Regions from separate parts of the Terrabacter lapilli genome, predicted to be linked through region 2. Evidence: riboswitches for the same ligand, from Rfam matches in the RefSeq annotation. Region 2 holds a riboswitch; each other region holds the start of a gene.
The links. Region 2 has a riboswitch for S-adenosylmethionine ahead of metX (homoserine O-acetyltransferase MetX). Riboswitches for the same ligand answer to the same signal wherever they lie in the genome.
Positions count from the first base shown of each region.

Region 1: it holds a riboswitch for S-adenosylmethionine, as region 2 does, so the genes downstream of both, ABD241_RS16720 (bifunctional o-acetylhomoserine/o-acetylserine sulfhydrylase) here and metX (homoserine O-acetyltransferase MetX) in region 2, are expected to answer to the same signal.
Region 3: it holds a riboswitch for S-adenosylmethionine, as region 2 does, so the genes downstream of both, ABD241_RS10340 (cyclic-phosphate processing receiver domain-containing protein) here and metX (homoserine O-acetyltransferase MetX) in region 2, are expected to answer to the same signal.
Region 4: it holds a riboswitch for S-adenosylmethionine, as region 2 does, so the genes downstream of both, ABD241_RS20690 (putative leader peptide) here and metX (homoserine O-acetyltransferase MetX) in region 2, are expected to answer to the same signal.

Region 1 covers NZ_BAAAPU010000009.1:390,219-397,698, reverse strand. The annotation lists gene ABD241_RS16730 (exo-alpha-sialidase) at 1-300, shown strand, start outside; gene ABD241_RS16725 (LD-carboxypeptidase) at 341-1,378, opposite strand; partial or broken gene ABD241_RS16720 (bifunctional o-acetylhomoserine/o-acetylserine sulfhydrylase) at 1,440-2,813, opposite strand; SAM riboswitch class IV at 2,856-2,975, opposite strand; gene ABD241_RS16715 (acyl-CoA dehydrogenase family protein) at 3,140-4,306, shown strand; gene ABD241_RS16710 (WecB/TagA/CpsF family glycosyltransferase) at 4,308-5,117, shown strand; gene glfT1 (galactofuranosyltransferase GlfT1) at 5,096-6,031, opposite strand; gene ABD241_RS16700 (LCP family protein) at 6,031-7,203, opposite strand; gene ABD241_RS16695 (DUF2304 domain-containing protein) at 7,190-7,480, opposite strand, start outside.
Region 2 covers NZ_BAAAPU010000009.1:88,136-95,615, forward strand. The annotation lists gene ABD241_RS15325 (RNA polymerase sigma factor) at 1-231, opposite strand, end outside; gene ABD241_RS15330 (universal stress protein) at 566-964, opposite strand; gene metX (homoserine O-acetyltransferase MetX) at 1,088-2,368, opposite strand; SAM riboswitch class IV at 2,385-2,499, opposite strand; gene ABD241_RS15340 (DUF4192 domain-containing protein) at 2,562-3,863, opposite strand; gene ABD241_RS15345 (YkvA family protein) at 3,999-4,664, opposite strand; gene ABD241_RS15350 (EcsC family protein) at 4,781-5,536, opposite strand; gene ABD241_RS15355 (MalY/PatB family protein) at 5,643-6,806, shown strand; gene ABD241_RS15360 (DNA polymerase) at 6,925-7,480, shown strand, end outside.
Region 3 covers NZ_BAAAPU010000007.1:533,172-540,651, reverse strand. The annotation lists gene ABD241_RS10375 (AAA family ATPase) at 1-665, shown strand, start outside; gene ABD241_RS10370 (hypothetical protein) at 665-1,117, shown strand; gene ABD241_RS10365 (DUF2997 domain-containing protein) at 1,114-1,329, shown strand; gene ABD241_RS10360 (ComEA family DNA-binding protein) at 1,310-2,176, shown strand; gene ABD241_RS10355 (4Fe-4S single cluster domain-containing protein) at 2,061-2,807, shown strand; gene ABD241_RS10350 (hypothetical protein) at 3,341-3,646, opposite strand; gene ABD241_RS10345 (DUF3293 domain-containing protein) at 3,643-5,709, opposite strand; gene ABD241_RS10340 (cyclic-phosphate processing receiver domain-containing protein) at 5,666-6,160, opposite strand; SAM riboswitch class IV at 6,198-6,315, opposite strand; gene ABD241_RS10335 (hypothetical protein) at 6,977-7,480, opposite strand, start outside.
Region 4 covers NZ_BAAAPU010000007.1:1,182,394-1,189,873, forward strand. The annotation lists gene ABD241_RS13545 (DUF4031 domain-containing protein) at 1-654, shown strand, start outside; gene ABD241_RS13550 (YajQ family cyclic di-GMP-binding protein) at 740-1,234, opposite strand; tRNA gene ABD241_RS13555 (tRNA-Tyr) at 1,369-1,449, shown strand; SAM riboswitch class IV at 2,068-2,180, shown strand; gene ABD241_RS20690 (putative leader peptide) at 2,215-2,295, shown strand; gene ABD241_RS13560 (amino acid ABC transporter permease) at 2,535-3,497, shown strand; gene ABD241_RS13565 (amino acid ABC transporter ATP-binding protein) at 3,494-4,273, shown strand; gene ABD241_RS13570 (ABC transporter substrate-binding protein) at 4,349-5,410, shown strand; gene ABD241_RS13575 (ABC transporter substrate-binding protein) at 5,458-6,480, shown strand; gene ssuE (NADPH-dependent FMN reductase) at 6,490-7,480, shown strand, end outside.

The DNA of each region.
Region 1 (7,480 bases), 300 kb from region 2:
GGGACCGCCTTCCAGAAGGGCCTGGTGGTGTCGGTCTGGCCGGACGGCAGCGTCAAGCGCTGGGACGGCACCGCGTGGCGGCCTCTGGCGGGTGCCGGCCGCGTGCGCCCCGGCGTGTGGAGCGCGGTCCGCATCCAGGCGTCCACGTCCGGGGCGTCGGTGTACGTCAACGGTGTGCTGCTCGGGCGGGTGCCGGTCACCGCGGGCACGACCGCGTTCACCGGGGTGGAGGTGTCCTCCGGCGGCACGACTCCGGTGGGCGACGACGTCATGATGGACCAGGTGTACACCTCGTCCTGACGCGGGCGACAGGCGTGGACGCCGGAGCGGGGTGCGGGACTCAGACCAGACGTTGCGTCACCGTGTGCCGTTCGCCGTCGTGCACGACGGTCGTGGCCGCGCCCTGCACGAGCGCCAGCATCGGCTGCACGTGCCCGCACTCCACGTCGGCGACGATGGGCAGCCCCAGCATCCCGAGGGCGTCGACGACCGCCGCGTGCTGGGTGAAGCCGTCCGGCTCGGGCGCCCGGGTGCGCGAGACGAGGATGCCGTTGGCGGCGTCGAACCAGCCCCGCAGCCGCATGGCGTGCAGCGCGCGGCAGATGTCGTAGGAGCTCCACTCGGCGATGTCGAGGGCCACCACGAGACCCTCCGGCGCGTGGTCGCGGGCGAAGGCAGCGATGTCGGCGAAGGGTCCCCCGGCGAGGAAGCCGAGGGTCTCGACGCAGCCGGCGACCAGGCGTCCGCCGAACGTGACCGGCTCGCCCTCGTGACCCGGGTCGATGCGCGCCCACGTGCCTCGGTCCTCGAGCGTCATCGTCGAGACCGTCGGGTTGTCGGCGTAGTCGTCCCAGCCGCCCGAGCGGAAGCGGCCCGGTGAGTGCTGGGCGAGCTCGCCGCCAGGCTCCCCAGCCGCGACGTCGGCCCAGTGGAGTATGCCGTCCGGCACGGCATAGGGGGTGTCCATGAGGTTCTGCCCGTGGATCGTCGCGATGCCGGTCGTGAGGGTCAGCGGCGTGATCCACGTCGAGGTGTCGGAGAAGCCGACGCACCACGTCGGATCCGCGGCCGCCACGGCGTCGAGGTCGAGCAGGTCGAGCAGGTCGATCCCGGTCTCGCCGCCCCACGGCGGCACGACGGCCCGGATCGTGGGGTCGAGGAGCATCGCCATGAGCTCGGCGGCGCGCGCCTCGCGCGGCCCGCTGACGTGGGACGGCGCGTGGTTGAGCTCGCCGACGACGACCTCGAAGCCGCGGTCGCGGAGGCACGAGACGGCATACGTGAACCGCCCCCACAGGGGGTCGGGGACGCCGGAGCTCGGCGACGTGACGCCGATCCGGTCGCCGGGGCGGAGCGGGGCGGGGTAGCGGATCGGCATGGCTGACATCGTGCCAGCCGTGCCGATCCGCTTCAGCCCGGTTTCCGCCGGTCCGGGACGCTCAGGCCTTCGCGGCGGAGAAGCCCTGCTCGAGGTCGGCGAGGATGTCGTCGATGTGCTCGATGCCGACCGAGAGGCGCACCAGCCCGGGCGTCACCCCGGCGGCGAGCCGGTCGGCCTCGGGGCCCTGCGAGTGCGTCGTCGACGCGGGGTGGATGACGAGCGAGCGCACGTCGCCGATGTTGGCGACGTGGCTGTGCAGCGTCAGCGCCTCGACGAACTTCTTGCCCCCCTCGAGGCCGCCGGTGATCTCGAAGGAGAGCACCGCACCGGCGCCGCGGGGCGCGTACTTCTGGGCGGTCGCGTAGGACGGGCTGTCGGGCAGCGAGGCCCACACGACCCGCTCCACCTGGTCGTGGCCCTGCAGGAAGGCTGCGACCTTCGCGGCGTTCTCGAGGTGGCGCTCGAGGCGGAGCGACAGCGTCTCGAGGCCCTGGGCGATGAGGAAGGCGTTGAACGGCGCGGCGGACGGGCCGAGGTCGCGCAGCAGCTGCACGCGCGCCTTGAGGATGTAGGCGAGGTTGGCCCCGAGGGGGCTGCCGACGCCGAGGTCCCGCGCGAAGACGAGGCCGTGGTAGCTCTCCTCGGGCGTGTTGTAGTTCGGGAACCGCTCCGGGTCCTGGGCGTAGTCGAAGCGCCCCGCGTCGACGATGACCCCGGCGATCGAGGTGCCGTGGCCGCCGAGGTACTTCGTCGCGGAGTGCACGACGACGTCGGCGCCCCACTCGATCGGCCGGATGACGTAGGGCGTGGCGATGGTGTTGTCGACGACGAGCGGCACGCCGTGCTCGTGGGCGAGCGCGGCGACGGCCTCGATGTCGAGCACCTCGGCCTTCGGGTTGGCGATGGTCTCGCCGAAGAAGGCCTTGGTGTTGGGCCGCACGGCCGCCCGCCAGGACTCGATCGAGGTCGGGTCCTCGACGAAGCTGACGTCGATGCCGAGCTTGGGGAAGGTGAACTTCAGCAGGTTGACGGTGCCGCCGTAGAGGCTGGGGGAGGCCACGATGTGGTCGCCGGCCTCGGCGAGGTTGAGCAGCGCCAGCGTCGTGGCGGACTGCCCGGAGGCCACGAGCAGCGCCCCGACCCCGCCCTCCAGCGCGGCGATGCGCTGCTCGACGACATCGGTCGTCGGGTTCATGATCCGCGTGTAGATGTTGCCGAACTCCTTGAGCCCGAACAGGTTTGCGGCGTGGTCGGTGTCGTTGAAGACGTAGCTCGTCGTCTGGTAGATCGGCAGTGCGCGCGCTCCGGTGGTGCCGTCGGCGGACTGTCCGGCGTGGATCTGCTTGGTCTCGAAGGACCAGTTGGGCTCGGTCATCGCTCGGTGCTCTTCCTCGGTCGTGTCGGTGACCGGGGCTGCGGGTTCAGCAGCCGGCGCACCGACGGGTCGGTGCGGGAGAGCGACTCTCGGGAGGTCTCTCCGCGCTTGCCCGCGCGCCGGGTGGCGTCGACGGGCCAGGTCCTCACCCGGGGCACCCCACCGCGGTTGGAGGGTTGCCGGCCAGCGAGCCGGGGCTTGTCGCTGGCGCTCATGACCTACCGGGGAGTGTACGTATGCGTCGCGACCGAGAGTGAGCGGGTGTCCTCATCGTGGACGCCGACACGGCATACGGCTCGGCCCCGCAGTTGACGCTGCGTCGCCCGTGGCGTCGCTCACGAGGCGGCCCGGGTCGTCCGAACCGGCGAGTAGGATCACCGTCCGTGAGCACGAACGCCGACTTCGACCTGTTCCGGACCAGCGAGGACCACGAGGCCCTCCGAGAGGCCGTCCGCGCGGTCGCCGAGGACAAGATCGCCCCGTACGCCGCTGCCGTCGACGCCGAGGCGCGCTACCCGCAGGAGGCGCACGACGCCCTCGTCGCCTCGGACTTCTTCGCCCCCCACGTGCCGGAGGAGTACGACGGCGTGGGGGCCGACGCGCTCGCCACCTGCATCGTCATCGAGGAGGTCGCCCGCGTCGACGCGTCGGCCTCGCTCATCCCGGCCGTCAACAAGCTCGGCTCGCTCCCGCTCATCCTCGACGGCAGCGAGCAGGTCAAGTCCCGCTACCTGCCGCCGCTCGCCAAGGGTGAGACGACCTTCTCCTACGGCCTCTCCGAGCGCGAGGCCGGCTCCGACACCGCGTCGATGCGGTGCCGGGCGCGCCAGGACGGCGACGGGTGGGTCCTGTCCGGGCAGAAGTCGTGGATCACCAACGCCGGCGTCTCCGAGTACTACACGGTGCTCGCCGTGACGGACCCCGACGGCCCGCGCGGCGGCAACGTCACCGCCTTCGTCGTCGAGAAGTCCGACGAGGGCTTCACGTTCGGCGAGAAGGAGCGCAAGCTCGGCATCAAGGGCAGCCCCACCCGCGAGCTGCACTTCGACGACGTCCGCCTCCCCGCCGACCGCGTCGTGGGCCAGGTCGGCGACGGCCTGAAGATCGCGCTGCGCACCCTCGACCACACCCGCGTCACCATCGGGGCGCAGGCGGTCGGCATCGCCCAGGGCGCGCTCGACCAGGCGCTGGCCTACGTCAAGGAGCGCAAGCAGTTCGGCAAGCGCATCGCCGACTTCCAGGGCATCCAGTTCATGCTGGCCGACATGGCGATGGAGCTCGAGGCCGCGCGCCAGATGGTCTACGTCGCGGCAGCGAAGTCCGAGCGCGGCGACAAGGACCTGTCGTTCTTCGGCGCGGCCGCCAAGTGCTACGCCTCGGACGTCGCGATGAAGGTCACGACCGACGCCGTCCAGCTGCTGGGGGGCGCCGGCTACACGAGCGACTTCCCGCTCGAGCGGATGATGCGCGACGCCAAGATCACCCAGATCTACGAGGGCACCAACCAGGTGCAGCGGCTCGTGATGGCCCGCCAGCTCCTCAAGGGCTGACGTGTCCGGAGCCGACCACGCGGCGCGCGGGCGCCTCGGCATCCCCGCCCGCGTCGAGGTGCCCTACCTGCGCACCAGCGCGACGCCGATGGCCGAGCCGGCCGTCGTCGACCTGGTCCTCGCCCGGCCGACACCGGTGGTGCGGCTCGGCAACCTCAACCTCCATGGCGTGCACCTCTACCTGACGGACCCGGACTTCCGCCGCTACACGGACGGGGCCGAGGTCGTGCTGGCCGACGGCTGGCCGGTCTGGCGGGCGCTGCGCACGGCTGATCCGACGCTCGATGCGTCGTACCGCGTCGGTAGCAGCGACTGGCTCTTCCGTCTGCTCGAACGCGACCCCGAGCTGACCGTGCTCGCCGTCGGTGCCTCTCCCGAGTCGAGCGCACGGGCAGCCGCCGTCGTCGCCGAGCGCGCCCCCAACATCCGGTGGGTCGCCTTCGACGGCTACGGACTCTCGCAGCAGGACGCCGGGCCGGCCACGACGATCGAGGCGGTGCTGCCCGAGGCCGACCTGGTCCTGGTGGGGATGGGCATGGGCGCCCAGGAGCGGTGGATCGAGGAGCACCAGCAGCGGATGACCCACGGCGTCATCGCGAACGTGGGCGGTTGCATCGACTACGTCTCCGGCGAGCAGGTGCACACGCCACGCTGGGTGGGGCGTGCCGGCCTGGAGTGGCTCTACCGCCTGGTGGCGAGCCCGAGCAGGAACGCGCGCCGTGTGTTCATCGAGCCCGTGCAGCTCGGGGCCGTGCTCCTGCGCGATCGAGCGGCGTCACGCCGGCGGGCTCACTCCGACCGCGCGTCGTAGCGCTCGAACCGCTCCTTGCGGCCCTCGCGCATGAGGCGGCGCCACTGCGCCCACTGCTCCGGCGACCGCTGGGCGCCGAGCAGGAAGGCGGTGTAGACGGCATACTCCAGGGGCCGCTTGAGGCGCTTGCCCGGCTGGTTGGTGAGGTAGCCGCGGTTGCGGAAGGTGTAGAAGCGCTTGGCGCCGTCGGGCGGCAGCACCACCCCCAGCGGCCCGTGGAACTCCGCCGCCCCGCTCGGGTGGACGTACGTCGCGTCCGTGACCGTGCCGAAGCGCAGCCCGGAGCGCTGCAGCCGGCGGTGCATCTCGATCTCGTCACCGCGCAGGAAGAGGCGCAGGTCGGGGACCCCGACGGCCTCGATGCACTCGGCCGTGAAGAGCGCGCCGTTGAAGAGCGCCGCGAAGCCCTCGAGCACGCCGGCCGCGCCCTCGGCTGCCAGCTCGCCCACCGTGGTGACGCGCCGGAGCGAGCGGCGCGTCGGGAACGCCAGCTGCTGGAGGTCCTCGTGGACGACCGCCGGGGACGCCATCGCGAGGCGGCCCTCGCCCACGTGCCGCAGCAGCGTGGCCAGGGTGGTGTCGGAACCCGGGCGCCCGTCGTCGTCGGCGAGCCACACGAAGGCGGAGCCCAGGGCGAGGGCGTGCAGCATCCCGTAGGCGAAGCCGCCCGCCCCTCCGAGGTTGCGGCGCGACGGCAGCCACGTCGCCGGCACGGGGAGCGCCTCGACGAGCGCGCGCACGCGCTCGTCGGCGCCGTTGTCGACGACCACGACGTGGCCGAGCGGCGGTCGCTGTGCAGCCAGCACCGCGAGCGAGCGCTCGAGCAGCTCGACCCGGTTCTGGGTCACGACGACGGCCACCGTGTCGGCCGCCCGGGCGGCGAGCTCGTCCCCGGTCACTGGCGCCGGCGGCATCAGTTGCCGGCGCCCTTGGGGACCGACGTCAGGGACTCGTCGTCCTTGATCATGCGGAACAGCTCGCTCGCCTTCGCCGAGTCCCACTTGACCGACGACCCGGCATACGTCGTGTAGTTGGGGTCGGCGATCGGCACGGTCGCCGAGATGCCGTCGCCGTTGGACACCGACCGCATGGCCTGGAAGATCGCGAGCGCCTCGCCCATCGTCGTGTCCCTGCCCAGGATGAGCCCGCGGCTCATCGAGTCGGCGAAGCCCTTGTACCGCCATGGCACGAGCACGGTGCCGGGCGACACGGCCTTCTTCATGACGGCGGCGAGGAACTGGCGCTGGCGGTCGGCGCGCCCGAGGTCGCCGCGCGGGTCGGTGTGACGGGTCCGCACGAATCCGAGGGCGTTGTGACCGTCGAGGGTCTGGCACCCCTTCTTCAGGTTGATGCCCGCCTCGGGGTCCTTCATGTTGAACGGCACACAGATGTCGACGCCGTCCAGGGAGTCGACGACGGAGGCGAAGCCGCCGAAGCCGATCTCGAGGTAGCCGTCGATGGTCAGGCCCGTCGCGTTCTCGACCGTCGCGGTGAGCAGCTTGGGCCCACCCAGGGCGTACGCGGCGTTGATCTTGTTCTTGCGGTAGCCGGGGATGGGGACGTACGAGTCGCGCGGCAGCGAGATGACCAGCGGCTTGTTGCCGCTGTCCGAGACGTGCACGAGGATGATCGAGTCAGTGCGCGCGCCCGCGGCGTTCGTGGCGCCGAACTCCTTCTTCTGCGCCTCGGTCAGGCCCTGGCGCGAGTCGGAGCCCACGAGCAGGAAGTTGGTTCCCTTGCCACCGGTCGGTCGGTCGCCGCTGGGCGTGGCGTCCACGCGGGCGATGTCGTTCCACGCGTTGTAGGGCACCCACACCATGAACGCGAGCCAGGCGAGGACCAGCAGGCCCACCAGGAGAGCGACGAGCCGGCCGCGGCGGCGCCGTGGCCGACGGGCGGGCTCTGCATCCGGATCGGCCGCCGGGACGCCTCCCCGCCGGGCCGGTGGACGGTGGCGCGTGTCGACGACGTACGCGTCATCGGCGTCGGGCTTGGGGCGGCCCCCTCGCTGCCCGGACGGCCGGTTGCGCGTGTCAACGACGTACGCGTCGTCGTCGGCGCGTGCGGGGCGCTCAGGGGGCGTCATCGGCTCGTGCGCTCTCTGGCGTCACCGTCGACGAGTGTGAGGCGGCTGTGGGCAGCCCCACCTCGTGCGTGGGGAGGGAGGGGCTGAGCGCCGGCTCGGGACGGTCGGGCAGCTCGCCGGAGGTCTCAGGTGCGGGCTCACCGGGCTCACCGGGCTCGATGGCACCGGTGGCCTTGCGCAGCTGGCCCCCGACGACCGCAGGGTGCTGCGTGGCCGACGGCACCTCGTCGATCGCGATGCGGCGGGCGAGACGGGTGTAGCGGATCTCCATGTCGCG
Region 2 (7,480 bases):
CGCCGCGGCCGTGCTGCTCCGTGCGGTGGCCACAGTGCCTCCCTTGGTCCCGGTTCGGGTCTTCTTGGTGCTCGAGTGCGGTGCGTCGACGACGATCTCGATGTCGTGGGCCTCGAGCGTGGTGAGGACCGGCTTCATCTGCTTCAGGTCGAGTCCAGCGTCGACCTGGGCCTGCGCGATCTCAGTCCCGGTGATCGTCCCGTTGGTGCTGCCCTTGACCAGGAGCTGCATGATCGCCTCGTGCTGGAACACCTTCGGCAGGGTCTTGGGAGCTCCAGCGGTTGTTGCCTTGGGCACGGATGCAGTCGCCTTTCGTCGCGAGACTCGTCTGGTGGGCGCGCCGCTTCCGGGCATGCACCATCACAACGAACGAGGATGGGAGTTGGTGCCCGGAGAAGCGTGGCCTGTCGGAGTCGGTCCCTGTTCGAGCTCTCGGTGTGCCTTGTGCGATCCGGTACTCGGACATTATAAAACGGCGTGAGGCATCAGGGCGAACGCAGGGGAAATACGGCGGGGCGCTGGGACCCCTCGCTGCGCCGACCTCCGAGTCAGGCGAGGTGCTTCGTCACTCGCCCTTGACGGCGAGGACGGGACAGCTCGCGTCGAGCAGGATGCGCTGGGCGTTGGAGCCGAGGATGAGCTTGCCGACGGGGCTGCGGCGGCGCAGGCCGATGACGATGAAGTCGGCCTTCTCCTCCTCAGCGACGGAGATCAGGTCCTCGGCCGGGTCGTTGCCACGGACCAGCTGGCGCACCTCGTGCTCGAGCCCCTTCTCGTCGAGCAGGGCCTGGACGCGGCTGAGCTCGGTCTCGAACTGGCTGGCCTCCGCCCTGTCGAAGTCCTTCCCACCTCGGTGGGAGCTGATCACGACGAGCTTCGCACCACGCAGGACGCACTCCTCGGCAGCTCTCTTGAGCGCCGCGCGCCCTTCCTTGGTGGCGACATAACCGACAACGATGGCCACTTTCCCGGACCTCCTTGGGACGGAAACAACCAGTGGTCGCACCGTACCCGAAATCCCCCTGCGCAGCGCGTCGCGCGAGCGTCTGCGGGCACCGGTCACCGGTGCGGGACGGTGACAGTCCGGTCAGCCCCGCGGGCGGCCCAGTGCCTCGCGGACGATCCGGCCCACCTGGTCCTCCTCGATGAGGAACCCGTCGTGGCCGAAGTCGGACACGATGTGCTCGCGCTCGGACGCGGGTAGGGCCGCGTGCAGCTCGTCGGACAGCCGTGGTGGGTAGAGCCGGTCGGTGTCGACCGAGACCACGGTGCAGTCGGCCGTGACCCGGGCCAGCGCCGCCCGGAGCCCACCGCGGTCACGCCCGACGTCGTGGGAGTTCATCGCCTCGGTGAGGACGATGTAGGAGTTGGCGTCGAAGCGGCGCGCCAGCTTGCCGGCGTGGTGGTCGAGGTAGGACTCGACGGCGAAGCGCCCCCGCTCACCGGCCTGCAGCGGGTCCTCGCCGAGCTGTGGCTCGCGGCCGAAGCGCTGCCCGAGCTCGGCCTCGGTGCGGTAGGTGATGTGCGCGATGCGGCGGGCGAGGCCCAGACCGGCGTCGGGCCGACGTCCGCTCGCGTAGTAGTCACCCCCGGAGAAGTCGGGGTCGTGGCGGATCGCGAGGAGCTGGGACTGGCACCAGGCGATCTGGTCGGCGGTGGCGTAGGCGGTGGAGGCGAGCACGATGCAGCGCTCCACCGCGTCGGGTCGGCTCACAGCCCATTCCAGTGCCCTCATGCCGCCCATCGACCCGCCGACGACCGCTGCGAGGCGGTCAATGCCGAGGTCGGCGAGCACTCGATGCTCGGCCTTGACCTGGTCACGCACCGTGACGTACGGGAACCGGCTGCCCCACGGCCGGCCGTCGGGCGCGGTGCTCGCCGGACCGGTGCTGCCCTGGCAGCCGCCGAGGACGTTGGCAGCGACGACGAACCACTGCCCGGGGTCGACCGGGCGCCCGGGACCGATGAGCGAGTTCCACCAGCCCGGCGACGCGTGACCATCGCCGGCCTCCCCCACTACATGGCTGTCGCCGGTCAGGGCGTGCTCGACGAGGATGACGTTGTCCCGGGCCTCGTTGAGCGTTCCCCACGTCTCGTAGGCGATGCGCACCCCGGGCAGCACGCCCCCGCGCTCGAGCTCGATGTCGCCCACGTCGGCGAACCGGCGCCGGCCGACCGGGTCGCCGTCGCGCCACACGCCGTCGCCGCGCTGGTCGACGCGGCCGTCACCGGGACGCCCGTGCCCCGGGGCCGGCGCCGGCGTGGCGCGCCCCGACGGGAACGGGGCGACCCCAGTGTGCTGGACACCTCCGGCCGCGCCGACGTGTCCGGGTCGCCGCGTGCCCTGCTTCCGGTGCGTGACGGTCATCGGGTACCACTCCTCGTGCTCGCGCTTGCACGCACCCGGGACGGGCGCGGCCAGGTCCTCACCCGGGGCACCCCACCGCGAAGGAGGGTTGCCGACCAGCGAGCCGGGGCTTGTCACTGGTACTCATGACCTCGACAAACCATACGCGAGGGCGCCTCGTGGCCTCACGCAGCCGTCCACGACATGGACGCCCTCACGCGCACCGGCTCGGGCGGATGCCGTAGTCGAGCGACTGCCGCACGAGCCGGCTGAGCCGGTGCTCGGGCTCGAGCTCCAGCGCACGGTCGACAGCGACGCCCGACCTGGCTCCGTCGCCCACCCACCAGGCGAGCGAGGCCACCACCGACAGCAGGGGTGCTGCGTGCGCCGGCGGGGTCAGGCGGCAGACCTGCTCGAGCCGGGCGAGCACCAGCCGGGGCACGGCCGCCTCGTCCCACCCGTCCAGCTGGCCCGCAGCAAGGCGCGCGTCGTCGAGGTCGAGTCCCGGTCTGACGTCGAGGGGCTCGCCCGACCCGTGGCCGTCGCTCCACGGGCCCTCCTCCGGCCCCGTGTCCGGCCCCGTGTCCGGCCCCGACCGTTCGTCACCGGCGGCCGGTGGCAGACGCAGCTCCGGTCCGAGGAGCTCGTCAAGGAGCACCTGGAGCTGGTCCGGAAAGCCATCCAGCGGCACGCACCCCGGACACAACCACCCCACGATCGCGTCACGGACGTGCAGGTCGCGAAGCGGTCCGACCAGGGACGGCACCCAGTCGGCCAGCTCGGACTCGTCGATCTCGCCGTGCAGGACCGCGGCCCAGGCGACGAGGGACTCGTTGACCAGCTGCTGCCGGGCGCTGTGATCTCCACCCTCGAGGACGGCCAGGCCGCGGTCCGAGGTGCCGGTCCGGGTGCGCGAGGCGCGTCGCGGCCCCGGCCCTTCCGGCAGGTCCGAGACCGATCCCCCGGCCGCGGCATACCTCCGCTGCCACTCCTCGATGCCTGCGTGGATGCCGCGGTGGAGCGGGTCGGTGGGCGCGAGTGGCGCGACGAGCCGGGCGAGATCCTGCCGAGCGGGCAGCACGGCATGCCCCAGAGCGACGTAGTCGGCGACCGCCGGGACGTCGGCCTGCTCCGGCAGCCGCCACCCCTCGTCGGGACAGCAGTCGCAACCGATCGAGCGCCACCGGCCATCACGGACGACAAGACGCTCGCGGACCAGGACGCGGTCCCACTCGACCGCGTCCGCCAGTGCCTCGAGCAGCGGCAGCGCCTCATCGGGCTCCTCCTCGAACCCGACGAGGGCGACCGACGAGGGGTCACCCTGCAGCAGAGTCGGCACCGTCTGGGCTGCCGCCTCGGCAGCCACGTCGGCGTCGACGACGTCGAGCCGGGCCAGCAGGCCCAGTCGCCTGCCGTGGAAGCAGACCACCACGACGCTGCGCGTCGGCTGGAACCCGAGGTGGAAGGGAATGACGGTCAGCAGCTCGGCCGGCCCGGACAGTGAGATCTTCGGCATGCCGAGAGCCTCGCCTCGCTGCCGGAGTGGCGACAGGCCCCTCGGCCACCCTGTGGACGGGCACCCCTCACCCTGATCGGGGTGTGGACGACCTGCCCGTCGGGACCTGCCTGGGCCAACGGGCCCGGTTACGCCTCAGCGCTCCAGCCGCTTGCGCACGGACTCGAGGACGAAGTCTGCCGCTGCCTGCCGCACGCCCTCCGGCAGCCGTGCTCGAGCGCCGCGGTCGGCACCGGCGGCGGCGCCCGTGACGTCGCGGTCGGGGTTCGGCGCGCCCGCGCCCCGGGCGCCTGAGGTCGCCACCACGGACTGCAGGTCGCGGGGCGAACCCGTGGACGGATGATGGGTGCCGCCATTCCCGGTGGAGCCCGGCTCGGCCGTGCCGGGAACCGTCGTGCGCGACGCCTCGGACGACCCGGTGAACCGGCCCCCGGAGCCCTGGTCCCGGCGCGAGCGGGCACCGGAGGACCCGTGCCCTGCCTCCCAGGACAGGAAGCGGTCGGTTTCCTCGAAGAAGGCCTTGATCGCCCAAGAGATGACGACCGCGTCGTCCGCGGCACCGAGCACGGGAAGGACCGCCTCGGGGAGCAGGTCGACGGGTGAGGCGACGTAGGCCACCGCCCCGGCGACGAGCCCGAGCCGCTTGAGGGTCGTGCCGGCATACGTTCCCTGCAAGGTCGAGCGCACGAGCCGGGGGACCGCCTGCACGCGCTCGGGCAGGCTGGGCGCCCCGGGGCGGACGGAGGCGCGAACGACCGAGGCCACGCTGGCGGCCATCTTGAGGCGGGACGCAGTCTTCATGACCGGCCCAACGAGCCGGGCCGGGGCACGATTCCCGACGGCGGGTTCGTTTGCGAAACAGTGATGATGTGGATACTCCTCACACGGCGTGGACGGCGGCCATGAGCTCGGCGGACTCAGCTGCCGAAGGTCTTGACGGACGGGAACTCGCGGGCGGCCTGCCGGCCGATCCGGTTCAGCATGTAGACGTCGATGCCCGCGCCGACGAGGCCGCCGACAATGGGCACGGCCCGGCCGAGCCTGGCCAGCGTGCCCTGGCCGATGCGACCGAGGAGCCGGAAACCGACGGCCTTGTTGAGCACCATGAGCGCCGGGGCCGGCAGCCGGTCGGTGGCCAGCGCCGACAGCCTGCCGCCGGGGACACGCAGGCCTGCCTTCTTGAGCAGGTCGTCGCTGTCGGCGCCGGTGAGCGTCAGCAGGATCGCGGACCGGATCTCGGGCTGGTCGATGTCGTAGCCGCGCACCTTCGCCGTGGCGGCGGTCATGCGGGTGGCCAGCAGGTGGAACTCGAGGACGTTCGCCGGCAGCGCGACCACCATGGTGAAGAACCCGCCCAGCCCCGTCGCGAAGCCGCCGACCGCGCCGAGCTGGCGGTGGTCGCGGACGATGACCTTCACCGCCTGCTCCACGTCACCGCGGGCGCGCTTGAGCGCGCTGGCGGCCACCTCGTGCGCGGAGTCGAACGGCCCCTTGCCGTCGATGCCCACGTCCAGCAGCCGCTCGACGAGCCGCGTCGCGGCGCCGGAGAGCCCGCCGTCACGGTGCTGGGCGGCTCGTTCGAGGGCTCCCGCGTTTCGCGTCCTGCGCACCTGCGCAGCCGTCGCGTCCGAGGCCTCGACCGCCTCGTTCCTGCCCCAACCGAAGACACCCACCGGTTCCACCTTCTCCTCGAGCCGACCTGACGGACCGACCGTACCCACTGCAGCCACGGGCCCCACCCCGCCGGTGACCGTCGGTCCCGTCTCGTAGGGTCGGGCCATGGCCGAGAGCGAGACCCTGACCCCCATCCTCGGGGCGCCCTTGACCGAGCTGCGCGGCAGCCGCACATCGGTCAAGTGGGGGGTCCATCCTGCCGACGTCATCCCGATGTGGATCGCCGAGATGGACAGCTCCCCCTGCCCTGCGGTCGTGGAAGCCGTCACTTCGGCCGTCGCACGTGGCGACACGGGCTACGCCCTGACGGAGGCGTATGCCGCCGAGGTCGCCTCGTTCGCCGACGCCGAGTGGGGCTGGTGCTTCGATCCGGGCACCACGACGCGGGTTGCCGACGTGCTGACGGGGGTGACGCACCTGCTGCGGCTCTTCACCGACGAGGGCGGCCCGGTCGTCGTGAGCCCGCCGGTCTACAACGCCTTCTACGACGTCATCGCCGCCTGCGGCCGGCAGGTTGTCGAGGCGCCGCTCGGTTCCGGCGCGCGCCTGGACATCGAGCGGCTGGCCACGGTCTTCGCCGACGTGACGACGGGCGGGCGCCGAGCGGCGTACGTGCTGTGCAACCCGCACAACCCCACCGGGACCGTCCACTCCCCCGACGAGCTGACCGCTCTGGCGCGAGTCGCCGACGCCCACGGCGTGCGGGTCGTCTCGGACGAGATCCACGGGCCGCTCGTGCTGCCGGGCAGCACGTTCACGCCCTACCTCTCGCTGCCCGGCACGGAGCGCGGCGTCACCGTCACCTCCGCCTCCAAGGCGTGGAACCTCGCCGGGCTCAAGGCCGCGATCATGGTGCCGGGTGCCGAGTCGGTCGGCGACCTGCGCCGGTTGCATCCCTTCGTGACCTTCGGCGCCAGCCACCTGGGGGTCATCGCGCAGACAGCCGCCTTCCGCGACGGCAGGGCCTGGGTGCACCGGCTCGTCGACGAGCTGGACGCCAACCGTCAGCTGCTCACCCGCCTCGTCTCCGAGCAGCTGCCCGGCGCGCGGCTCGTCCAGCCGCAGTCGACCTACCTGGCGTGGCTCGACCTCCGCGGCCTGGCTCTGGGTGGCGACCCCGCTGCGGAGCTCGTGCGGCGCGCGCGCGTGGCACTCTCATCCGGTCCCACCTTCGGCTCGGGCGGGCAGGGCCACGCGCGTCTCAACTACGCCACGTCCCCCGAGATCATCCGCGAGGCCATCGGCAGAATCGCCGCCTGCCTTGGCTGACAAGCCTTCTCGTCCCCCGCTCGTCGCGCTCGTCGTCGGTCCCCAAAGGGCGTATGCCGTGGGGCCGGGCGTCGACGAGGCGTGGGCGCCGGGCGACGTCGCCGCACGCTTCACCGAGATGTCGGCGACCCGCGGTCCTCGATGGGTCATCTGGTCCGCGGGCGCGACCCTGCGTGGGGTCGTGGACGCCGGCGTCGACGTGACCCGCACCTGGGACCTCGCCGAGGCCCACCGGCTCCTCCACGGTGGCTGGTGGGCCACCCCCGGCCACGTCGTCGCGGGATGTCGTGGACTGGACGAATCAGCGGTGCCGGCGCCGCGGTCCGCCCGCCTCCGGGGCTTCGACGGCGACCTCTTCGACGTCGCGGCCGGCGAGGACTCGGCGCTGTTCGCCGCCGACGGCCACCTTCGGGCCGACGCCCTCGCCTGGGCCACGGACGAGCCGCGCCTGCGCGAGCTCGCGGTGCTGGCCCTGGAGTGCCAGGTGGCTCAGCAGGAGGCACTGGGCAGGCTCGGCGGAACGCACGCGGGGCGCCTCGAACGCACCGTCTGGTCCGAGTCGGCGGCGGCCGTCCTGTGCCTCGAGCTCGAGCGCGACGGACTGCCGGTCGACCGGGCCGCCGCTGAGGACCTCATCGCCGCCTCGGCCGGGGAACGACCGCGCGACGAGGCGG
Region 3 (7,480 bases), on a different contig from region 2:
CGGCGCCCTGCATCCTCTGGCTCGATGAGATTGAGAAGGGGTTCTCGGGCCTGTCAGGCGACGGAGACTCCGGCACGTCAAGCCGCGTTTTCGGCTCCTTCCTCACCTGGATGCAGGAGAAGACCACGCCAGTCTTTGTGATCGCCACGGCGAACAAGGTTGACCGGCTCCCGCCCGAGTTCCTGCGCAAGGGTCGCTTCGACGAGATCTTCTTTGTCGACCTCCCCACTCGGCTGGAACGACGCGACATCTGGTCGCTTCACCTGTCGAAGCGGTTGCAGCGAAGCAAAGCGGCAAACCTCGACATCTCCGAGAGTCTGCTTGACACACTGGCCGATGTCACCGAGGGGTACGCGGGGGCCGAGATCGAGCAGGCAGTTGTAGCAGCTCTCTTCGATGCGTTCGCCGACAGGCGGCAGCTCAAGGATGACGACCTCGTCCGATCGATCCGGAACATGGTCCCGCTCAGTGTCACCCAAGCAGAGGAGATTGCAGCTGTGAGAAGTTGGGCAGCCACACGGGCAGTCGCGGCGACTGCAGCAGATGACCGTTCGAGCTATCGGAGCACGGCACCCGCCGCTCCCACTCCGCCGTCACCGGGAGCGGCGCCCGCGGCCCACGCGGCGGAGTCGTTGTCACGAGGCGGACGGTTGGTGGACTTCTGATGAGCATCTCTATCGTTCTGCTTCCGCTCGCCGTCGCCGCCGTCAGTGCATGGCAGGCGAGCCATCAGGACACTGATGCCGAAGGCCGCACGGTGTGCCAAGTGCAAACTCGGATGAAGGATCAGGAGCTTCTCGGGGCTGCATTGCGGGACACTCAGGCCGACGTCAGTGCATCAACAGACAAGTTGGTCGCCCGGTGGCAGGGCGTTGAGGCAGAGTTCCGCCGTGATGCTCAAGGCATCTGGCAAGCGAACTTCACCGGGAACGTGGACGTCGGCGGTGCGGCCGCCATCGTGGCCGCCGTCGATGCGGCGTACGGACGTCAAGTCCAGCAGGCGGTGTTGGCCAAACTGCGAGATCGAGCGCCGGCGGCCGGTATGTTCGTCGCCTCCGAGACGGTTGAGGACGACGACAGCGTGACACTCGTTCTGGATGTGAGGAATAGCGCATGACGACCGGCGAGCAGATCATCGTGCGCGTCACCGCGGACGGCTCGGTGCATGCTGAGACCAAGGGCATCAAAGGGCCGAAATGCCTGGACAGCATTGAGCTTCTGGAGAGCCTTCTCGACGCGACGGCTCAGTCGAGCGCCTTCACGTCTGAGTACACCGAGACCAGTACCGCATCGACGACTGAGGTGAACGATGAACTACACCAGCGCTAGCGCGAGCAATCGGCTCGCCAATCGCCCCTGGCGTCTACGCCACAGCGCATGGCTACTGGCCCCGATTTTGGGATTCGGGGTGTTCTCGTTCATCGGATTTCTGTATTGCGCCATACGCATACGGAACGCGAAGTGGTGGCGCATCGCGGGCGTGACGGCAGTTCTGTCCGCCATCGCCATTGTATTGATGTCCCTTTTCTCCGAAGGCGAGAAGGGAGCGAAGGCAGCCGGACCTGGGAGTGACTTAGCAGTTGGCTACATGCTCGCGCTATGGGTCGGGCTGATCATCTATGGGATCACCGTCAACCGGGATTACCTCCGCTGGAGGGCTGGCCAAACAAAAGCGAATGCTTGGTACAACCAGCCCGCCGCATCAGGCGTAGATGCGCGCCTCGCGCCCCCTCCGGCAGCGACGACTCAGGCTCCATCGCCTTCTGTCCGCCGTGAGACGGCTTACCCGTTCAACGTCGACGGCCAAGAGCACTACACGCCGCAGCCGACGATCTCAAGCCCCCCTCTCGCCCCTGCTGGGTACGGGGCGCCGAGCGCCACCGACCCTGCAGCGGTGGATGTGAACTCGGGCGATGCGGCCGCTCTGGCCTCGGCTACTGGGCTCAACCTAGCCAGTGCCGAGCGCGTGATCCGGGCGCGGGATCAACGGCGAGGGTTTCGGGACCTGGAGGATCTCGTCGTGGCTGCGAACCTTCAACCCCATGAACTGGTCAGGGTGCGTGGAAGCGTCACCTTCGGACCTTTCCGGGCCGGCACGGTGCCCCCGACCAACTCATCCCCCGAGCATCGTCCCCCCACGGCCGAGCCGCGAAGCGGACGCATTCTTGACTACTGACAGTGCACTTCCCCTTCGGATCGCGGCTATCTCACCGCTAACCGAGGTGGAGGGACCCGGTAAGCGCTTTGCCGTATGGGCGCAAGGATGCTCGATCCGCTGCGATGGATGCTTCAACCCGCACCTGTGGGGCGCAGCGGGCGGCCGGCCAACCGGTCCGGACGAGCTCGCCCAGCAGGCGCTTGCTTCGGGAGCCGAGGGCGTCACACTCCTTGGCGGCGAACCCTTTGACCAAGCGGACGGCTTTGCCACGTTCGCACGGACAGTGCGTGATGGTGGCCTCAGTGTCATGACGTTCACGGGGCACTACCTAGAAGACCTGCGAGGACCCGACGCACCTCCTTCCTTCGCCGCGCTGCTCGCTGCAACAGATCTACTCGTGGACGGCCCTTACCTCGCTGACCAGCTCGATCACGCGCGCCCTTGGGTCGGGTCACGCAACCAGCGGTTCCACTTCCTGACTGACCGATATCTGCATCTGCGGTCGCGGCTGCCCGGGCTGGCGGACCGTCTAGAGGTACGCGTCAGTCCGACCGGGGAAGTCAGCATCAACGGATGGGCTGACGTTGCCGCGCTCGATGAGCTCCTTCAAGACTCGACGCCAGCGGTTGGGCGCGGCTCCGTGAGGTAGCTCCGAGTCCAAGCGAGAGCACAGCATCGGCTCCATCCCAGTCAACTTGCCAGCGTTGCCTGCAGCATCGGCCGTTCTCTTGATCGACTGTGCCCATTTGGACGGCTGAACGCGACATCAAGCGCCCGCGGCGACGATGACAGTCGTATGCCGCCGGGTCCGCCCCGACGGCATACGGCTGTCCGGCTCTCGTGCGCCTCAAGCCCTATCGAAGGTGACCAGGATGCCGCTTACTCCGCTTACGCCGCCAGGGCCGATGCGGCCCTTGACGTCCACGGACGTAATGGCCTTCAGAGACCGGCCTTTGGAGCCGTTCTCGTTGAGCAACTTCTCGAGATTGTCACCGGAACATCTTCCCGCCGATGAGTCCCTCACGAAGCTCGAGGACCCTGTACTGCGGCCTGGTGTCCCTCCCTGTCTCGGTTCTCTGGCCTTTGGACGAGGCGGCGTACACAGCCACCTGCGCGGTCGGTAATCCTCTATGCCTGAGATTGCCCGCCCGGCTCCTTGGGCCTCGGCGGGCGCGAGCCGGATCAGACGCAACCGTCGAAGCCGCGGAACGTGTCTCCCTGCTCTGGCTGCCGGGTCAGCCACTGGTGTTGCAGGACGGCCTGTTCTGCCTCGAACGGGTCTAGGAAGGGACCGTCCCTGTGGAGGCAGTTCTCGCACAGCGTGTAGTAGTTGTCCCACCCCATGCAGACCCCGACGAGGTGGCTACGCCACGGGCCGGTCCCCTCGGGGTGCCCCGAGGTCGCCGGCCGCTCGCCCAGGCGCTCGGCCAGTTCGGTGAGTACATCGTCCGGGACCTCCTCCTGGCGGCCGTCCGTCAGCTCGCTCATCGCGTTGCCTCCTCGTCGTCGGACAGCCACCTCAGCCGGTACAGGTCGCCGGTGAAACGAGTCTCCGACGCTCGCTCGAGAGCTGACGCCAGGGCGCGACCGGCCCTGCTTCCTGGGTCGTGGACGGCCTCGCGTGCCCTCGCGTACTCAGGGTCACTGGCCAGGCATCCTCGGAGCGCGTCGCGTGTCTCGTCGTCGAGGGCGAGGTCGAGCGCTATCGGGTTGTCGTACCAGACGAGCCACTGCTCGTCGTCCGGCCACGGTTCGAGCAGGATCGCCGCCACGGTCTGGAGGTCGGACTCCGCGATCCAGCGGGCTACCACGCCAGCCCGGCCCCTTACGGCCGTCGGCCAAGCCACGAACTCACTGCCATCGCCCTGGTCGCCCCACTGCCGGACGACTGCGAGCCCGGGAGCGACGACCTTGATCGATCCGCCTCCATGGCAAACGATTGGCTCCTCGCCCGACTCGCTGGACCACCGGGACTGGACCACGTCCTCGGCGACGAGCCCGCCTTTCTCGATCCCGTCGACGCCCACCGTGAGCCGCCGCCATTCATGGGCGGTTTGCACTGCGACGACAGGCAAACCATCGACGGTGCAGTAGACGAGGTGTGATGGCACCCCCTCGACGAGGCGCGCGACCTCGTCCCGCTCGAGCCGGGCCGCCTGTGCAGCCCCTTCCTCCACCCCCAGCCCTTGATCGTGCTCGTCAACGGCTCGCGGTATGCGCAAGTGCTCGAGCAGGTCGACGCCGTTGTCTCGCGCCGCGTTGATCTCGCCGACGACGTCGGGGCTGACGGTCGACAGTTCGGGAACTGCCTCCAATGCAGCCTCGGTCGTCGGAAAGACGCCGACGACGGTGCGCGTCCAATCCGGCGCAGCTGGACGCGACGCCGCCGAGGCTTGCCAGCGCTCGACCCGGACCCCACCATCCGCTTCCGACAGCACGAACCAGCGCTCCCGTCTGCCGTCCCGGAACGTCCGCTTGACGGAGATGCGTGTGGAGGCCGGCACCTGCGGCCACGTACCTTCCGCGATGTCGGTCAAGGTGTCGCCCCACCACGCCACCTCCGCAGGGTCGCTGACGGCAATAGGCAGAGCCAGTGCATTCCCAATGGCCCCGGCTGCCGAGAGGACGGCCGACGGCGTCAAGCCCTCGTCTGGCCAGCGACGGGCTCCCTCGAGGTCACCACCGAGGTTCAGCCACTTGTAGACGTGCTGCGGATGCCACGCCTGGGGCCACCCGGCTTCGACGTGCTCGCGGTGCTCGGCGGCATGGCGTCTGCGTGCCTCCGACTGACGAGCGCGAAGCTTCTCACGTCGCTCCTGGGCTCGGCGCGCCGCCGCCGCGGCTGCCCGATCTGCCTCGTGCGGTTGCTCCTTGCGTCGGGACTCGCGCATCCGCTCCGCCTCGACACGCGGCGCCCAGTAGTCCGCGGCGAAGTCGAGGAAAACGTAGTTCAGCACCGCGGCCCGCTGGTCGTCTACCGCCTCGAGCGCGCGGTTCAGCGCCGTGTTCGCGGCGGCGATCGACACGTACGGAGATGCCAGGCCGAGCTCCCGCCACGCCCGGTCGGCGCCGGTGGCCCGCGCGTCAGGCGTGATCTGGCGCCAGCCGAGCGCCACTGTCGCGCCATCCGTGCAGGAGACGACAGTCAACGCGTCAGCCGTCCACTCGAAGATGGCGTCCTGCTTGAACCGCCACCCGAGGTCGACAGCCTCCTGCCGCGTCAGGCCGACGATCGCAACGCTCGGTTCGACGTGCAGCCACGCCGGGTCGGCCCCGGCCGCCGGGTGGTACGCCGCGTTCCTGGCGTCCGGCTGCGCGACCAGGGCGCGCTGCGCGCGACGGTTGTCCGACTCCGTGGCCGGCCGGCCGTGCGGGTTGTATGCCGTGACGATGTGGACCGCCTGCGCGGGTGCGTCGCCGGCCGCTGCCCCGACTCGCCACTTTCGATGACGACGAGTCCAGCCGGCAGGTGCAGACGCAGTTGCACCGAGAGACAGGCGTCGCGAATCATGCGCGGAAACCCTCCGTGACGTCGGCGGGTCCGCTGGCATCCGCGCGCCTCGAAGTGGGGTGCTCAGCGATGCCGGCGCTGGCATCGGGACGCCATTCGTCGTGGGTCGCCGGGTCGAATCGGGTCCAGATGCCCTGCACGTAGCACCGCCGGGCGCGATACCCAGCGCGCTGCAGACGCTGGGTGATGTGGAGCGCCTCAGGGACTCGTGCGGAATGGACCTCGATCACGTCGACGCCCAGACGGTTACCGCGCTCTGCTCGAGCAACGAGATGGTCGACCGCCGCGACGGACGTCGTCCCGCCGAGGAGCTCGTAGTCGAGCCAGAGTTCGTCGATCTGCCGGTCCCCGACGGCACGAAGGAGTTCGACCGCATCGTGGCCGCGGCGAACTTGGAGGTGGGATCGCCGGTCTCGAAAGGCGCGTGTGTCGTCGACGAGGACGACCAGCGGAGTCTGCGGGCGAAGCTCGGGAAGCAGGGATGGGTGCATCCACAGCCCCTTTCGGTCCAAGGAGCCCCTGAACCGAGGCCCGCTCTGGCGGAGCCGACGGATGCCGGCGCGGCCGGGTCTTCCTTGGACGGCACCGGGGCGGACCGGTTGCCGGGCGACCCCTCCAAGGTGGGTGACGGTCGCGCCTCTTGACCCGGGAGACATGATGAAAGGACGCCTCGGACATCAGCGTGGCTTCCGGCCGCCTACTTGGGCTCCCACGTCCGCCGACTCGCGGCGTATTGCCGCGGTCTTTGCGACAGCGCCGCTCGACTCGCTCCGCGCATCCGCCGAGCGCCGAGCGCCGAGCCGATAGGCGCGGATATGGCAGCTCCTTGGCGGCAGGTCGCGACGACGCTGAATCAGCTGCACGCGCGAGGCGACGGCAACCTCGACGGCGACCTTTGCAGCACTCGCATCCGAGCTTCACGACCTACCGAACCCGGCGCCGCGCGACGGCATCGATGAACCGCATACGCGCGCAATGCGACGTGCAGCTGGGAATGGCACCTTGGGCCCAAGCCTCAACTCATCCACCTAGAATACAGCGCTGAGCCTTTTGACAACCAGGCTCGAGAGGCAGCCTCGAATGTGTACCGGGTGCACTTTCGCCGCCCAGCCTAAATCGTGCCACCCCTTCCACGGGCGTGGGATGCAGAACACGGGCCCAGCCGTTGAAGAGAGCAGCAAGCAGGTCATCCCATCGACCGGAGAAGATCTCGCGATGACGGCCTTCTGTTGTAGGCAAATCGCCTCGACCGCGCCGAGCGGAGAGGAGGGCAGGCGGCGACGCCCGCGCTCAGGCCGCTTAGCCTCCTACTCCAATTCCTGACGATCCTGGAATTCGCCTGCGTAAACAACTAGATCGCGCAGCGACTCCTGCCAGCCCACAATCGCCGAATACGCGTCCGCAACGTCGCCTGGTTCTAAGCCGAGCGTTGGGTCTGCCAATCTGCCCGTTAGCCAATCCTCGAGCGCTGCCGGCACGGGCTCGCCAAGCGCGTTCGACATCGTTCCCTCGTCGTCGTTCGGGTAGGCACTGAACCATAGACGACACGCCGTCGGCAGAGGCAGAACGCCGATGAGGTGATCAACGTTGACGGCGTCCTCCCGGATCCACTGCCCTCCCAGTTCGAAGATTCGCGGGTCCACGTCGTCCACGCGGTAGCGATGGCCCAGTACTTGATCGCCAAGGGTGTTGAGGAGGCTGAGCGTGGCAGCCTCCTTCCATTCTGCCGCTGGCAGGCGGCTCCTTAGATCCCCGCGGTCTGTTAGTACGAGCTTGCTTGCGAGGAGGACTCGCGCCGAGCGCAACTCGTC
Region 4 (7,480 bases), on a different contig from region 2:
GACCACTACGACGTCCCCGAGGCACGCTGGCAGGACGCCGTGGACGCCGGGGCGACACCGACCAGCGGGCTCGACCTCGCGCGCCGCCTCAACGCCTCGGGCCTGCGGCTGCGCAAGCGCAAGCGGGACCGTGGCGTGCGGCGGATCCTCGACGTGGCCTTCCCCAACGGTGCCAGCGACGTCGACCTCGTGGCGTCCGACGAGCCGCTCGACCCCTCGCGGGTGCTCGCCGCCATGGTCTTCGTCCGCGACCGCCGGGGCGACTTCGTCGTCGTGCACAGCGTCCGACGGGGGGAGTGGGGCTCGCCCGGAGGGTGGCGTGAGGACGACGAGACGCCCGTCGAGAACGCCGTGCGCGAGACGTTCGAGGAGACCGGGCTCACGCTTCGGCACTCGGACGTGCTGTCCTGTGGCTACGAGCGGTTCACCCCTCGCACCGACGACAACCTCTTCACGCGCGAGAGGCCCTACCTCCAGGTCTTCCGCAGCCGGCTCGACGACGCCCGACCGCCGATCAACGACGGCGACGACGGCATCCACGAGACCCGGTGGGTGACACCGGACGAGTACGCGCAGCTCTGCGGGCACCTGTTCTGGTGGCCGCTCGCGGTCGAGGTCTTCCCCGACCTGCGCGACCTCGCCCGCCCCCTCTGAGACGTACGTATGCCGCCCACCGGGGTGGACGGCATACGTACGCTGTCGTGGTGGGCGGGCCTGTCGGGCAGGCGCGCCCGCGGGCTCAGCGCTGGTTGGTGAAGCTCAGCGCGACGTCGAGGTCGGCCTCGCGCAGCATCCGCTGGACGGCCTGCAGGTCGTCACGGGACTTGCTCGACACGCGCAGCTCGTCGCCCTGGATCTGGCTCTTGACGCCCTTGGGGCCCTCGTCGCGGATGAGCTTGTTGATCTTCTTCGCGTTCTCCTGCGAGATGCCCTCCTTGAGCGGCACGTCGAGGTGGTACTCCTTGCCGGAGAGGCGGGGTCCGGCCTCCGGCACGTCGAGGTGCTTGAGGCTGACCTTGCGCTTGACGAGGTGGGTCTGCACGACGTCGAGGACTGCGAGACAACGCTCCTCGGTGTTCGCCTTCATCTTGATGACGTCACCGGCGAGGTCGACCGAGGCGCCGACGTTCTTGAAGTCGTAGCGCGTCGCGATCTCCTTGCTCGCGCTGTTGACCGCGTTCGCGATCTCCTGCTTGTCGAACTTGCTGACGATGTCGAAGGAGGAGTCGGCCATCGGTGGGTCCTTCCAGATGCGTGTGGCTGGGCTGTCGGACGGGTGGCCGTGGGCACGCGGACATGCCGGACACGTCGCCGTGGTCCCGATTACTGACCCCGCCCGATCTCTTGCTATCCTTCCAGACGCACCAAGGCAGGTTGTCCGAGCGGCCAATGGAAGCGGACTGTAAATCCGTCGCGAAAGCTACGAAGGTTCGAATCCTTCACCTGCCACCCAGTGCGCCGAGAGGCCCTGACCAGCGCAAACGCGGGTCGGGGCCTCTTGCATGTACCCCGGGAGGGTACGTGGCGCCACGGATTCCGAAGGCTATTCTGCAAGCCTCTGACCTGCGGAAACGTGAGAGCCGAATGGCTCCGCGGGGAATATGTGGGGAAATCGGGCCCGGGACGGGGCGTCTCCTACGGGCCTCCCGCCCGTGACCTGCGGCGATGCGGGGGAGGGGGGTATGCAATCGCGACGGACTTCTGCGCCGTGGCGATTCGAGGCCCTTGCCTTGCCGGCACGGCGGCTGCGCTGCTGCCCCCACAGGACTGACTCGTAGTGCCGCAGGACCACGTCCACGGTTGAGGCGTTCGCCCGAGCGTCACAAGTTGGGGACCAGCTGTCGTCTCGATCCCGGGACCATCTCGACATGCGAAACGCGGCAGGATCTTTTCCTACTGTTTTAGTGGGGTATTGGGCGCGGTCTCAGTGAGTTTGCCCGACCGGATCACATTGTGCCGCAACATGTTTGGTGTCTACCGAGTCTCTCTGTCGATGTGTGTGAACGGTCTTGCGCTCCGCATCCATGCGGTTGCCCGCTTCGTACCGGTGTGCGTACGCTCACCGCAGGTCACGAGTTCCAGTGCACAGCCCCGGCTTGCTGGACAGCAACCCTCCTCCGCGGCGGGGTGCTCCGGGTGAAGACCTGGCCGGTCGCTGATGGCGCCGGCAAGCGCGGACTCGTTGATCGGGTCCCGGAGACCCGAGGAGCAGAGATGACCGCACGGACGACCACCCTGGTGGCCCGTCGGCACGTCGACCTGCTCCGCGTCTCCAGCGCGCTCTGTCGTCGGTGACGCACCGCCTCGCCGACGTCGACTGACGTAGCCCCGGCGGTACGCGACCTGGCCGCCCGGCGACCCCGTGCGCCGGGCGGCAACGACGCAGACCTCTATCCACGCCACCCGTCCCCGACGGGCGTGCCCGTGTCCCCAGGAGACCCTCAGTGTCCACCACCTCCGTCCCGAGAACCGCTCAGGCGGCACCTTCCCCATCCGCTCCTGCTCCACCGCCCGCGACGGCCGTCCTCACCGCCGTGCCCGACACGTCGCCCGTCCTCACCGTGGTCCCTCGGCGCACGCCGTGGACCTGGGTAGGTGTGGCGGGCGTGCTCGTCCTCGTCGCGATGTTCGTCAACGGGCTGGCCACCAACCCCGGCTGGGAGTGGTCCACTTTCGCCGCGTACTTCGCCAGCGAGACGATCGTGCGCGCTCTCGGCACCACCATCCAGCTCACCGTGCTCGGGACCGTGACCGGTTTTGCCCTCGGCGTCGTCCTCGCGGCAATGCGCCTGTCCCACAATGGCTTCCTGCGCTCGGTCGCGTGGACCTACATCTGGGCCTTCCGCTCGATCCCGCTCATCGTGCAGCTGCTCTTCTGGTTCAACATCGCCTACCTCTACCAGACCATCTCCTTCGGGCTGCCCTTCGGCCCCTCGTTCGGCAGCGTCTCCACCAACGACCTGTTCGGGGCCCTCGGCGCCGCCGTCCTCGGTCTGGCACTGCACCAGGCGGCCTACGCCGCCGAGATCATCCGCGGCGGCATCCTCGCGGTCGACGAAGGACAGCGCGAGGCAGCCGCAGCCCTGGGCATCCCGCGTCTGCGCCAGTTCACCAAGGTGGTCCTGCCCCAGGCGATGCGCTCGATCCTGCCGAACGCCGCCAACGAGGTGATCAGCCTCTTCAAGGGCACCTCGATCGTGTCGGTGCTCGCGATCCCGGAGCTCTTCTACCAGGTGCAGGTCATCTACGGACGCAACTCCCGGGTCGTGCCACTGCTGCTGGTGGCCACCGTCTGGTACATCGTGCTGACGACGCTGCTGTCGGTGGGCCAGTTCTACGTCGAGCGGCACTTCGCCAAGGGCAGCTCCCGCACGCTGCCACCGACCCCGCTCCAACGGCTGCGCTCGCGCCTGACCGCGTACACCGTAAGGCCCGCCGGCGCCCACAGCGGGCATGGCCGGACGCGCCACCCCGAGACGGCGGAGGTGACCCGGTGAGCACCACGAGCACAGCCGCTCCCGTCATCGACCTGCGCGGCGTCACGAAGTCCTTCTCCGGACAGGTGGTCCTGCACGACATCGACCTGCGGCTCGAGGAGGGGACCGTCACCGTCGTGCTCGGCCCCTCCGGTTCGGGCAAGTCGACGCTGCTGCGCACGATCAACCACCTGGAGAAGGTCGACCGCGGCCAGGTCCGCATCAAGGACACCCTCATCGGCTACCGCCAGTCCGGCGACCGGCTGCACGAGCTGTCCGAACGGGAGGTCCTGCGCCAGCGCAGCCGCATCGGGTTCGTCTTCCAGCAGTTCAACCTCTTCCCGCACCTGACGGTCCTGGAGAACGTCGTGGAGGCTCCCGTCTCCGCCCAACGCCGCCGCCGTACCGAGGTGGAGGCCGAGGCGCGGCAGCTGCTGGCCCGGGTCGGTCTGGCCGACAAGGCCGCCGCCTACCCGCGCCAGCTCTCCGGCGGCCAGCAGCAGCGGGTCGCCATCGCCCGAGCACTGGCCCTGCAGCCCGACGTCATCCTCTTCGACGAGCCGACCTCGGCGCTGGACCCCGAGCTCGTCGGCGAGGTCCTCGACGTCATCAAGGAGCTGGCCCGCGACGGCGCGACCCTGGTCGTGGTGACGCACGAGATCGGCTTCGCCCGAGAGGTGGCCGACACCGTGGTCTTCCTCGACGGCGGCCGCCTCATCGAGCAAGGGCCACCGGCACAGGTCCTCGACAACCCACGCCACGAACGGACCCGCGCCTTCCTCGAACGCGTCCTCTGACCACGCCGCACCCGCGGCACTGACCCACCCCTTCACCACGACTCGCACCCCTCGGGTGCCGAGAGGAGCTCCACCATGCCCAACCACGCCTCCCGTCCGGTGCACGCCGACCCGGTCACGACCACCCTCACCACCTCCCGCACCAGCCGGACCTCGACCCTGCGACTCACGCTCACCGGCTTGGCCGCCCTCGCAGCGCTGACCGTGAGCGCCTGCTCCGGCCCCGCCGAAGCCAGCTCGGCCGGCTCGGCTCCGTCCGCCCGGCCCGGCGCCGCCGCGGCCGGCATCAACACCTCGCCGAACCAGCAGCGCATCACCGCCGCCAAGGACGAGAAAGCAGCCGCCCTGCTGCCCGCAGCGATCCGTGCGCGCGGCACCATCACCGCCGCCAACGCCGGCGCCGGCGGCGGCACCCCGCCGCTCGTCTTCACCGCAGACGACGACAAGACCGTCATCGGCGTCGAGGTCGACCTCGCCCACCTCTTCGCCGACAAGCTCGGACTCAAGGTCGAGACCCCGGCCACGAGCTGGGAGAACGTCTTCCTCGGCATCGACTCCGGCCGCTACGACGTCGCCCTGACCAACGTCACCGTCACCGAGGAACGCAAGCAGAAGTACGACTTCGCCACCTACCGCAAGGACGACCTCGCGTTCGAGGCACCCAAGGGCGGAACCTGGAGAGTCACCAGCGGCAAGGACATCGCCGGCAAGACCATCGCCGTCGGCTCCGGCACCAACCAAGAGAAGATCCTGCTCGACTGGAACAAGGCCAACGTCGCCGCCGGCCTGGCCCCGGCGAACATCAAGTACTTCCAGTCGCAGACCGACTACTACCTCGCCCTGGCCTCCCACCGCATCGACGCCTACTTCGGCCCCAACCCGAGCGTCGCCTACCACGTCGCCACGGCCGGCCAGACCGAGGCGATCGGGCACTTCTCCGGCGCGGGCGAGTCCCTGCAGGGGCTCATCGCCGTCCTGACGAAGAAGGGCTCGGGCCTGGCCGCGCCGTACGCCGCCGCCATCAACTCGGCCATCGCCGACGGCAGCTACGCCAAGGTCCTGGCCCGCTGGAACCTCTCGAGCGAGGCGGTGGCCAAGTCCGAGGTCAACCCTCCCGGGCTGCCCAAGACCAGCTGAGCCGGTCGACCACCCACAGCCCTCACCGAACCAGGAGACGGAAGCCCATGCGAACCACCCCGATCCACCCGCCGGCCCGGCGATTCCTCGTCCTCGCCGCCGCGCTGCTGACCACCGCCGCCTCGCTGGCGGCCTGCGCCGACCCCGTTGCCCCAGGAGCCCAGAAGGTCGATCCCAAGGACCTCGGCGGGTCCAAGGTCCTGCCCGTCGCCTTCGACACGTCCGCGAACCAGAAACGCCCCGCCGCCGCCCTCCGGCCCGACATCGCTGCCGAGCTGCCGGCCGACGTCCGCGCCAGCGGCCGACTCGTCATCGGCAGCGGCGGCGCCGGGGGAGGCATCCCGCCACTGGCCTTCACCGCCGACGACAACCGCACCCCGATCGGCGTAGAGGTCGACATCGCCCACCTCGTGGCCGACGTTCTCGGGCTCAAGCCCGAGGTCGAGACCACGAGCTGGGAGAACCTCTTCATCGGCGTCGACTCCGGCAAGTACCAGGTCGCCATCTCCAACGTCGGCGTCTCCGAGGAGCGCAAGGAGAAGTACGACTTCGCCGCCTACCGCCTGGGCCTGCACGCCTTCGAAGCCAAGAAGGGCTCCGGTCTGACCGTCCGGGGACCCGCCGACATCTCCGGCAAGAAGGTCGCCGTCGGCTCGGGCACCCTGCAGGAGGCGATCCTGCTGCGCTGGAACGCCGAGAACCAGAAGGCCGGCCGCGCCCCGGCCCAGCTCGTCTACTACCAGGGCGCCACCGAGTACTACCTCGCCCTCGACTCCGGACGCATCGACCTCTACCTCGGGCCCAACCCCACCGCCACCTACCACGTCGTCACGGCCGGCAAGACCCAGATCGTCGGCACTGTCTCGTCCAGCTACCCCATCCCCGGGAAGGTCGGCGTGCTGACGAAGAAGGGCAACGGTCTCGTCAAGCCCATCTCCGACGCCATCAACGCCGCCATCGCCGACGGGAGCTACGCCAAGGTCCTCCAGCGCTGGGGCCTGACGGCCGAAGCCGTCCCGGCATCCGAGGTCAACCCCGCCGGGCTGCCCAAGCCCGCCGCAACGAAGTGAGGACCAGCCATGGCATCGATCGTCACCCTGTCCGGTAGCCCGTCCGCACCCTCACGCACCGAGGCGGTCCTGGGCCACGTGGAGCGGCGGCTGCGCGCCCGCGGCCACGACGTCACCCGCATCGTCGTGCGGGACCTGCCCGCCGGCGCGCTCCTGCGAGCCGACGCTTCGGACCCACAGCTCGCAGGCGTCGTCGCCGCCATCGCCGCCGCCGACGGCGTCGTCGTCACGACTCCCGTCTACAAGGCCGCCTACACCGGCGTCCTCAAGGCCCTGCTCGACCTGCTGCCGCAGTACGCGCTGCGGGGTAAGACCGTCCTGCCCGTGGCGACGGGAGGAAGCCCGGCGCACGTGCTGGCCCTCGACTACGCCCTGCGACCCGTCCTGGTGTCCCTCGGTGCGGAGCACGTCACCCAGGGCTGGTTCGTGCTCGCCTCCGAGGTCACCGTCTATCCGCAGGACTCGGGCGTCCTCCTCGCCGAGTCTGCCGCCCGCAACCTGCACCTGGTCACCGAGTCGTTCCTGACCCACCTGGCACGGCAGCGCAGCCAGCTCGTCACGGAGACCGACGACGACGTGGTCCTGCGCGTCTCACCCCGCGACGACGCCGCCGCGCCCCTGCTGGAGGACCTCGTCGTCGAGTACGGGACCCGCTACGGTCTGTCGACACCGAACACGCAGCTGACCGAGGTCCCGATCAGCGACTTCGAGGCACCGGACGGCGCGTTCCTGGTGATCTCCCGCGCGGGCCAGACCATCGCCGGTGGCGCGATCCGCCGCTACGACCACGAGACGGCCGAGGTCAAGCGGGTCTGGACCCATGCCCAGTTCCGCCGGCAGGGCCTGGCCAAGCGGGTTTTGCACGAGCTCGAGCTTGCCGCAGCCTCCCTGGGGTACAGGCGGATCCACCTCACCACCGGGCCCCGCCAGCCCGAAGCCCGCGCGCTCTACCTCGCCGCCGGCTACCTGCCGGCCTTCGACCTGCACGCCGACCCGGAGT